Regions from separate parts of the Mesorhizobium sp. BR115XR7A genome, predicted to be linked through region 3. Evidence: predicted binding sites of a transcription regulator. Region 3 holds the regulator's gene; each other region holds the start of a gene.
The links. The regulator PhoB, encoded in region 3, activates phosphate uptake and scavenging genes when phosphate is short. The targets are predictions, from matches to a motif close to TGTCATNNANCTGTCAT.
Positions count from the first base shown of each region.

Region 1: LB557_RS14355 (DUF1045 domain-containing protein) is a predicted target of PhoB. The motif match lies at 1,841-1,857, and genes of this name have one in related genera.
Region 2: LB557_RS03280 (RNA degradosome polyphosphate kinase) is a predicted target of PhoB. The motif match lies at 1,532-1,548, and genes of this name have one in related genera.

Region 1 covers NZ_JAIUHW010000006.1:55,016-58,290, forward strand. Annotated here, with positions in the region: gene iolE (myo-inosose-2 dehydratase) at 1-505, shown strand, start outside; gene LB557_RS14345 (DUF3329 domain-containing protein) at 546-758, shown strand; gene iolB (5-deoxy-glucuronate isomerase) at 932-1,744, shown strand; gene LB557_RS14355 (DUF1045 domain-containing protein) at 1,897-2,604, shown strand; gene LB557_RS14360 (alpha-D-ribose 1-methylphosphonate 5-triphosphate diphosphatase) at 2,641-3,275, shown strand, end outside.
Region 2 covers NZ_JAIUHW010000001.1:615,300-618,574, forward strand. Annotated here, with positions in the region: gene LB557_RS03280 (RNA degradosome polyphosphate kinase) at 1-1,467, opposite strand, end outside; gene LB557_RS03285 (zinc-finger domain-containing protein) at 1,635-1,880, shown strand; gene LB557_RS03290 (FAD-dependent monooxygenase) at 1,891-3,129, shown strand; gene LB557_RS03295 (TIGR02117 family protein) at 3,148-3,275, opposite strand, start outside.
Region 3 covers NZ_JAIUHW010000005.1:237,555-240,829, forward strand. Annotated here, with positions in the region: gene LB557_RS12880 (ROK family protein) at 220-1,455, shown strand; gene phoB (phosphate regulon transcriptional regulator PhoB) at 1,458-2,147, opposite strand; gene phoU (phosphate signaling complex protein PhoU) at 2,167-2,874, opposite strand; gene pstB (phosphate ABC transporter ATP-binding protein PstB) at 2,900-3,275, opposite strand, start outside.

The sequences.
Region 1 (3,275 bases), on a different contig from region 3:
ATTCGGCGAATGGTGCGCCGAGCAAGGCATGCCGCTGTCCTATCACCATCACATGGCGGCCGTGGTCGAGACCGAGCCGGAGCTCGACGCCTTCATGCGCCATTCCGGCGAAGGCATCCCACTGCTGCTCGATGCCGGACACCTCGCCTTTGCCGGCGGCGACGTGCTGCGCGCCATCGACCATCACCACAAGCGCATCAGCCACGTCCATGTGAAGGACGTGCGCATGGGTGTGATCGAGAAGCTCGACCGTACGAAGCAGTCCTTCCTCGATGCCGTGGCGCGCGGCGCCTTCACCGTGCCGGGCGACGGTTCGCTCGATTTCGGCGCCATCGTGCAGCGGTTCGCCGACCACGGCTATGAAGGCTGGTTCGTGGTCGAAGCCGAGCAGGACCCGAAGAAGAACCCGCCGCTGAAGATGGCGCAGGTTGGCCACAAGGAGCTGATGCGGGTGATGACATCAGCCGGCTACACGGTGGAGACGCAAGGGTTTCCGAATGCCTGATCGGGTTCTCGCCAGGCCGGGCTTGCTGTAGGCTGGCCAGATGAAAGATTCCGAGCACCCCTTCTTCCGGCCATTGTGGCGGCGTGTCGCCGTCGTCGCGGTCTGCCTCATCTGGTCGGTCATCGAGTTCGCCACCGGCACGCCGTTCTGGGGCGTCATCGCGCTCGGCTTTGCCGGCTACGGCGCCTGGCAATTTTTTTATCTTTATAAGCCGGCCGACGAGACGAAGCCTCCGGCCGATCCGAAGGAATAAGCGGTCCATGGCGCGAGCAGTTTTGTGGATTGGATACTGCGAGCGTAACGGATCGCACACGTCGGCGATTGGCCGAAACGCCCCTCGCTTCGTCATCCTAGGGCGGAGCAGGAGCTTCGCTCCTGCTCCGCCCTAGGATGACGAAGTTGGAAGGCTAGGATAGGAGAGACAAAATGTCGAAACTGCTCGTCAAGGCCGACAAGGGCCATGGCCGCGTCGCCCATGTGACGCCGAAAAGCGCCGGCTGGACCTATGTCGGTTTCGACCTGCATCGGCTGAAGCCGGGCGAAAGCGCCTCGGGAAAGACGGACGACCGCGAAGTCTGCCTGGTGTTCGTGACCGGCAAGGGTACCGCGAAAGCCGGCGGCAAGGATCTCGGCCTGCTCGGCGAGCGCATGTCGCCCTTCGATGGCAAGCCGTGGTCGGTCTACGTGCCGCAGGGATCGGACTGGTCTGTAACGGCCGATACCGAGCTGGAACTTGGCGTCTGCTCGGCGCCTGGTCTTGGCGGTGGCCTGCCGGTCCGGGTGATCGGACCGGACGATCTCGGCCAGGAGGTGCGCGGCAAGGGCACCAATACGCGTTACGTCACCAACATCCTGCCGGAAGGCCAGCCGGCCGACTCGTTGCTGGTCGTCGAGGTCATCACGCCCGGCGGTCACACGTCGAGCTACCCGCCGCACAAGCACGACCAGGACAATCTGCCTGCCGAATCCTATCTCGAGGAAACCTACTACCATCGCCTCAACCCGCCGCAGGGCTTTGCCTTCCAGCGCGTCTACACCGATGCCGACAAAAGCGGACATCGCGCGCTGGACGAAGCCATGGCGATCGAGGACGGCGATGTGGTGCTGGTGCCCAAGGGCTATCACCCCTGTGCCGCCTGCCACGGCTATGACCTCTATTATCTCAATGTGATGGCCGGACCGAAGCGGACCTGGAAATTCCACAATGCGCCCGAGCACGAATGGTTGATGAAGGCCTGACCGTCTCGCGTTTCCGGCCGAACTTATTGGTCCAGCTGGGAAAAATCGTCGGCTAAGGACCCCAGGGGCCGATTTGCCTTCTAAAACCCGTCAAAGCTTCGTCAATCCGTCATGGAAATCACCTATGGCAACGGTTCTGACGAGGACTTCCCATGCGTTATGCGATTTATTTCACCCCCCGGCAGGACGAGCCGCTGGCGCGCATCGCCGCCGACTGGCTAGGCCGCGATCCCTTCGGTGCCGCGACCAGGCCGGTTGAGGCCGTTGCCGATCTGTCGGCAGCGGAAGTGGCCTTCCACACGGCCTCGGCACGCCGCTATGGCTTTCACGCGACGCTGAAGGCGCCCTTCCATCTGGCTGCCACGGAGACCGAGACCTCGCTGCGCGCGGCGCTGGATCATTTTGCCGAGGTTACGCCTGTCGTCACGATCCCGCGCCTTATCGTCAGCCAGATCGACAGCTTCTTCGCGCTGGTGCCGGAAGGGCCGCTGCCGCCGCTCAACCGCTTCGCCGACAATGTGGTACGCGATTTCGACCGGTTTCGCGCACCGCTGTCAGAGGCCGAGATCGAGCGGCGCAGCCCGGATTCGCTGAAGCCGGCCGAGTTTCGCAATCTCTGCCAATGGGGCTATCCCTATGTCTTCGAGACCTTCCGCTTCCACATGACCCTGTCCGGCCGGGCCGGCCCACAGGAAAGCCCTCGCCTGCGCGCCGCCATCGACAGCCTTTTCGCCGATGTGTTGCGCCAGCCCGTGCTGGTGGATGCGCTGACATTGTTCGTCGAACCCGAACCCGGCGCGCCATTCATGGTGCTTTCCCAGCACGCGCTCGGACGCCGCCCGGCCCGGAAAACCGCCTGAACGAAACCCGACTGCAAGAACCAAGGACTACCCGCAATGACCGCCGAAACTGTTCTTTCCAACGCCCGCATCGTTCTTGCCGACGAGATCGTCGAAGGGTCACTGGTGCTGCGCGATGGCTTGATCGCCGGCATCGATGGCGATGCTGCCCGAACCGGCGAGGACATGGGCGGCGACTTTATCATTCCAGGGCTGGTCGAACTCCACACCGACCATCTCGAGGGCCATTATGCGCCGCGGCCGAAAGTGCGCTGGAACCCGATCGCCGCGGTGCTCGCCCATGACGCGCAGGTGGCGACCGCCGGCATCACGACCGTGCTCGATGCCTTGCGCGTCGGCATGGACGAGGACGCCGACCTGACATTGGACGACATTCGCAAGCTGGCCGATGCGATCGAGGACAGCGTCGCGCGGGATCGTCTGCGGGCCGATCACTTCCTGCATCTTCGCTGCGAGGTTTCAGCACCGGATTGCCTCGACGCATTCGCCAATTTCGACGGTGACGAACGGGTCAAGCTGGCGTCGCTGATGGACCATGCGCCAGGCCAGCGCCAGTTCGTCAACCTTGAAACCTATGCCTACTACTACCAGCGCAAGCTGAAACTCTCGGATCGCGATTTCCAGAAATTCTGCGAGAAGCGGATGGCCGAATCGGCACGCAACTCTGGGCC
Region 2 (3,275 bases), on a different contig from region 3:
GGTGGTGAAGAAGGACAGGTCGGTGTAGATGCGCGCGGTGACCGGGTGGTAGTTGCCGGTGCCGAGATGGACGTAATTGCGCAGCTTGCCGTCCTCGCGCCGCACCACCAGCGACATCTTGGCGTGGGTCTTGAGTTCCAGGAACCCGAACACGACCTGCACGCCGGCGCGTTCGAGATCGCGCGCCCAGCGGATATTGGCCTCCTCGTCGAAACGCGCCTTGAGCTCGACCAGTGCCGTCACCGACTTGCCGGCTTCGGCCGCATCGACCAGAGCACGCACGATCGGGCTGTCGTTGGAGGTGCGATAAAGCGTCTGCTTGATCGCCACCACTTCGGGGTCGGCCATCGCCTGGCGCAGGAACTGCACCACCACGTCGAACGACTCATAGGGGTGATGGACGACGATGTCCTTCTCGCGAATGGCGGCGAAACAGTCGCCGCCATGCTCGCGGATGCGCTCGGGAAAGCGTGGGTTGTAGGGGATGAATTTCAGGTCGTCGCGGGGAACGGAGACGATCTCGGAGATCTGGCTGAGCGCCAGCGGCCCGGTGAGCACGCTGATGCGGCTCGACGAGACGCCAAGCTCGCCGGCGACGAAATCGCGCAATTCCCCAGGCATCAGCTTGTCGAATTCGATGCGGATGACGGAGCCGCGGCGGCGGCGCTTCAGCGCCGTTTCGAACAGGCGCACGAGATCTTCCGATTCCTCTTCGACCTCGATGTCGCTGTCACGAATGATGCGGAACGTGCCGGAGCCCTTGACCTCGTAGCCGGGGAAGAGCTTGCCGATGTAGAGGCCGACCGCCTCCTCCAGCGGGATGAAGCGGACATGGTGCTTGCGGTCCGGCAGGCGGATGAAGCGCTTCAGCGCCACCGGCAGGCGCAAGAGCGCGCTCATCTCCTCGCCATTCTTGCGATGGCGAAGCTGCAGCGCCATCGAGAAGCCGAGATTGGGAATGAACGGGAACGGATGCGCGGGGTCGATCGACAGCGGGGTGAGCACGGGAAACACCTGCTCCTGGAAATGGTCTTCCAGCCAGACCTTCTCGTCCTTGGTCAGCGCGTCGCGGGTGATGCTTTCGATGCCTTCCTTGTTGAGCAGCACCGTGAGTGCCGACAGGCTCTTCTGCTGGTCCTCCTGCAGCCGCTCGACCTCACGCAGCAATTGTTCGAGCTGCTGTTCGGGAGTGCGTCCGTCCGGGCTCTTCAGCACGATCCCCTCGCGCACCTGGCCGGCAAGGCCGGCGACGCGCACCATGAAGAACTCGTCGAGATTGGCGGCCGAGATCGACAGGAAGCGGACGCGCTCCAGAAGCGGGTGATGGGTGTTCAGCGATTCCTCGAGAACGCGGCGATTGAACTGCAGCCAGGAGAATTCGCGATTGACGAAGCGGTCCGGATTGCCTTCCGGGCTCGCTGCCGCGACATTGTTGAATTCGCTCTGTACCGGCTTCAGTTCGTTCATGATTCCTGCTCTTCCGCGCGCCTCAGCCGGTTAACCGGCTTAACTTATCCTGTGGCAGGCTTTTGCGACAGTTCTCTGACAGGCTTTTGCGACAGTTTGATTTCATCGAACTTGCAAACAGACTTGATATGATCCAGATGCAGAGAGACTGCGTTAAGGAGACGACGATGGCAGGCGGTTCCATTCCCCATTTCCAGAACGATGCGGGCCACCCGGCGATCGACATCGGAGTCAAGGAATTCATGTGCACGGGCGCCAACCCGCCTTTCGACCATCCGCATGTTTTTCTCGACATGGGCGACGACAATGAGAAAGTCTGCCCCTACTGCTCGACCCTCTATCGCTATTCGCCGAAGCTGAAGGCGACCGAAACGCTGCCGGCGGGCTGCCTCTACATCGACCAGGCCGCCTGACCTTCCGATCATGAGCTCGACGCGGTCCCGGCAGGTCATGATCGCCGGGGCTGGCATCGCCGGGCTGACAGCGGCGATTGCCTTTGCCGAACGCGGCTATTCCGTGAGGGTGTTCGAACAGGCGCAGCGTCTCGAAGCGGCGGGCGCCGGCATCCAGCTCTCTCCTAACGCGACCCGCATCCTTCGCCAGCTTGGCGTGCTCGACACGCTTCTTGCCAATGCCGTCCAGCCGGAAGCCGTGGTGCTGAAGGACGCCGCGAGCCTGCGCCAACTGGCACGCGTGCCGCTTGGCGGAGCCGGCGAGGAACGCTGGGGGGCGCCCTATCTCGTGGCGCACCGGGCGGATCTGCAAGACGCCCTGATGGCGCGCGTTGCGCAACTGCCCGACATCCATCTCACCACCGGCGCGCAGATCAGCAGCGTGGCCTCCGGTTCATTCGTTATCACCACAACAGACGGGGTCGGCCGCAAGGTCATCGATACCCAAGGATCTCTGCTGGTCGGCGCCGATGGCGTCTGGTCAGCGGTGCGGAGGTTTGCCAGTCCAGGCAGCGGAGCCGGCTTGGCGAACAGCCATTTCTCCGGCGAACTGGCTTGGCGGGCGACGGTGAGCGCAGACAACGAGGCGGGGCGAGCCTTCACCGCGATCGGCTCCCCTGACTGCGTCACCACCTTCCTGCATCCCGGCTTTCATTTGGTCGCCTACCCCGTGAGCAGGGGTAGCGCCTTCAACCTTGCCGCCTTCACCCGGGGCGAGCGCATCGCCGACGGGTGGTCACGCCACGCCGATCCCGCCATCCTTTCAGGCGCCATGCGCCGCTCCGCGCCGGCGCTGGCGCGGTTGGTGGAACTCGCTGGCCCGTGGACCGCCTTCCCCATCCACACGGTCGAGCAGCGACGCTGGACTATGTCACAAGGCGTCGCGCTGATCGGCGACGCCGCGCACGCGATGACGCCGTTCGCGGCGCAAGGTGCTGCCATGGCGATCGAGGATGCCGCGACGCTGGCCAGCCTGGTCGCCGACATCCCCGGCGACCTGACGCAAAGCCTCGCCATCTGGGAGGAGCTGCGGCGGTCGCGCATCGCCAAGGTCATCCGTCGCGGCGCGCTCAATCGGCTTGCGTGGCATGCCCGTGGCCCGGTGGCACTGGCTCGCAATCTGTTTCTGGCGGCGCGACCGGGAGAGAAGCTCGCAGCCGATCTGGACTGGCTTTACGGGTGGGAGCAGCAGCGGATCATCCGTCGCTGAAAGGAGCCAGCGGCAAAGCTAATTGTACAGCTGCATCGACAGCCCAAGCGAAACCGGCAGCGGGTTCCACCAGCCGGTCCGCAGGCCGGCGGTGCGCAGTGCCGCCGCCGTCCAGGTGTTGCAACCGATCAGCGCGTTGAAACGGC
Region 3 (3,275 bases):
AGGCCGGCACAAAGGCCCTATTTTTTCGAGCCTCGAAAAAACACTGGTCCATCGCCTGAGCACTGTCAACATTGATTCTGACGCATTTTGAGGTGCCAGAAGCCTTTTTTCGAGCCCCGCAATAAATAAATGACAGCCCCAGCCGCTTCTGCCAGTATTCGACCCGTTGCCGGAGGTGTTCGAGGGGGCGTCAAGAACCACGGCGACGGGGAGGGAATGATGTCGGTCGGAATCCGCCACGACGATCTGCGCCGGCGCAACCGTGCAATGGTGATTGGAGCCGTGCGCCGGGGTGGCCAGCCCTCGCGCACTGAGATCGCCGCCACCACCGCCCTGAGCCACTCGACCATATCGGCGATATCAGCCGATCTGATCGGCGAAGGTATCCTGAGCGAAGGCAAGCCGAACGAGGCCGGCTCACTGAAACGCGGCCGGCCGCAGGTGGGCCTTTGTCTCAACCCCGAGGCCGCGGCGGTCATGACCGTGGTGCTGTCGCTGAATTTCCTCTCCGTCGCCGTCATCGACTACGCCGGCCAGGTGATATCGGAGGAGCAGCGCCGGCTGGACACGCTGACCATGTCGCGCGAGGCGCTGATCGGCGAATGCGTGGCCATCGTCCGGCGCCGCCTCGAGGATCCCGACCTCGATGTCGCCAGCATTGCCCGCATCGCGCTGGCGATCCAGGGCATCACCGACACCGAGGCGCGCGCCATGCTGTGGTCGCCGATCACGCCGCAGACGGACATTGCCTTCGCCGATATACTCGAAGCCGAATTCGGCATCCCCGCCACCATGGAGAACGACTGCAACATGATGGCTGTGGCGCTGCGCTGGCGCGACCCCGAGCGCTACCGCGACGACTTCATCGCCATCCTGCTCTCGCACGGCATCGGCATGGGCCTAGTGCTGAAGGGCGAGCTGTTCACCGGCACCCATTCCTCGGGCGGCGAGTTCGGCCACATGATCCATCGCCCCGGCGGCGCGCTCTGCCGCTGCGGGCGGCGCGGCTGCGTCGAGGCCTATGCCGGCAACTATGCCATCTGGCGTAATGCAGGACAGATGGGTGAGGACGCCAAACCGGTCGACGTCAGCGACGCCGACATGCGCGCATTGGCGGCCACGGCGCGCGAAAGAGACGGACCGGAGCGCGAGGCCTATCGCAAGGCCGGCGAGGCGCTAGGCTATGGGCTTGGCAGCTTGTTCGCGCTGATCGATCCGGCGCCGGTTGCGATGGTCGGCGTCAGCGCCGCCGCCTTCGATCTGATCGAGCCGGCCTTGCGTGAGGCCATCGCCCAGACCGCCGGCGGCCAGCATTCGAAATCGATTTCCTTCGATACAGAGCCGAACGAATTGCCGCTGATCCGCGAGGGCTGCGCCATGCGCGCGCTCACCTTCGTCGACCAGGAGATTTTCGCGCCGGGCGTGCAGGTGAGATCCGGCAAGAACGTGGCCTGATCTCAATCCTCGCGAATTGCGTAGCCTGCGCCACGGATGGTGCGTATCACATCGGGCATGCGGCCATTGTTGACCGCCTTGCGAAGGCGCCCGACATGCACATCCACGGTGCGCTCGTCGATGTAGATCGTCTCGCCCCAGACATTGTCGAGCAACTGGCTGCGCGAGAACACGCGGCCAGGATGGCGCATCATGAATTCGAGCAGCCGGAACTCGGTCGGTCCGAGCCGGATCTCGCTCTTCTTGCGATAGACCCGGTGCGATTCGCGGTCGAGCACGATGTCGCCGACCTTGAGCACGCTGGACAGCACTTCCGGCTTGGCGCGGCGCAGCAGCGCCTTGACCCGGGCCATGAATTCCGGCGTCGAGAACGGCTTGACCAGATAGTCGTCGGCGCCGGTCGAGAGGCCGCGCACGCGATCGCTCTCCTCGCCACGCGCCGTCAGCATGATGATCGGCAGTCGCTCCGTCTCGGGCCGCATGCGCAGGCGCCGACAGAGTTCGATGCCGGAAACCGCCGGCACCATCCAGTCGAGCACCAGGAGGTCGGGCACGTTTTCCTGGAGGCGTATCTCGGCTTCGTCGCCGCGTGTCACCACCTCGACCTGGTAACCCTCGGACTCCAGGTTGTAGCGGAGGAGCACGCCCAGCGGCTCCTCGTCCTCCACCACCATGATGCGTGGCGCGATCATCGGTCGATCATCCCTGCCGTCAAGCCGCCGGCACCGACATCGCCGTCTCGTCCTGCTTCGGACGGTTGGCGGGCAGTTGCGTGCCGGTCAGCACATAATACGCATTCTCGGCGATGTTGGTCACATGGTCGCCGATGCGTTCGAGATTCTTGGCGCAGAACAAAAGATGCGTGCAAGCCGTGATGTTGCGGGGATCCTCCATCATGTAGGTCAGGAGTTCGCGGAACACCGAGGTGTATTTGACGTCGATGCGTTCGTCGTCATTCCTGAGCTTGGCGAGGGCGGCGGCATCGCCGGCCGCATATTCCTCGACCACGCCCTGCACCTGGATCAGCACCAGCTGCGCCATGGAGTCGATGGAATGCGACAGGTCGCGCGGCGTGGCGGTGAGGCCGACGGAGCCGACGCGCTTGGCAATGTTCTTGGCAAGGTCGCCGATGCGTTCGAGATCGCCCGCCATGCGGATCGAGCCGACGACATGACGCAGATCGTCGGCCATCGGTTGGCGCTTGGCGATCAGGGTGATGGCGCGATCATCGAGTTCGCGCTGGCGTGCGTCCATGATGGCGTCGTCGGAGACGACGCGCTGTGCCAGCGCGTTGTCGGAATTCAGCAGCGCCTTGGTGGCGCCGCCGACCATCGTGCCGGCGAGATCGCCCATGTCGCTGATCAGCCTGCTGATCTGTCCGAGATCCTCGTCGAAGGCTGCGACTGTGTGTTCGGCCATGATCCTGGTCCTCGTATGCGTGAGATCAGCCGAAGCGGCCGGTGATATAGTCCTGCGTGCGCTTCTCGCGAGGCGACGTGAAGATTTTCTCGGTCTTGTCGAATTCGACCAGCTCGCCCAGATACATGAAAGCCGTCTGCTTCGACACGCGCGCGGCCTGCTGCATGTTGTGGGTGACGATGACGATCGTGTAGTCGGCCTGCAACTCGTCGATCAATTCCTCGATCTTGGCGGTCGACAATGGGTCGAGCGCCGAGGCCGGTTCGTCGAGCAGGATGACCTCCGGCTTGACCGCCACGGTGCGGGCGATGCAAAGCCGCTGCTGCTGGCCGCCCGACAGGCTGAGGCCGCTGGCGTTGAGCTTGTCCTTGACCTCGTTCCACAGCGCGGCGCGTTTCAAC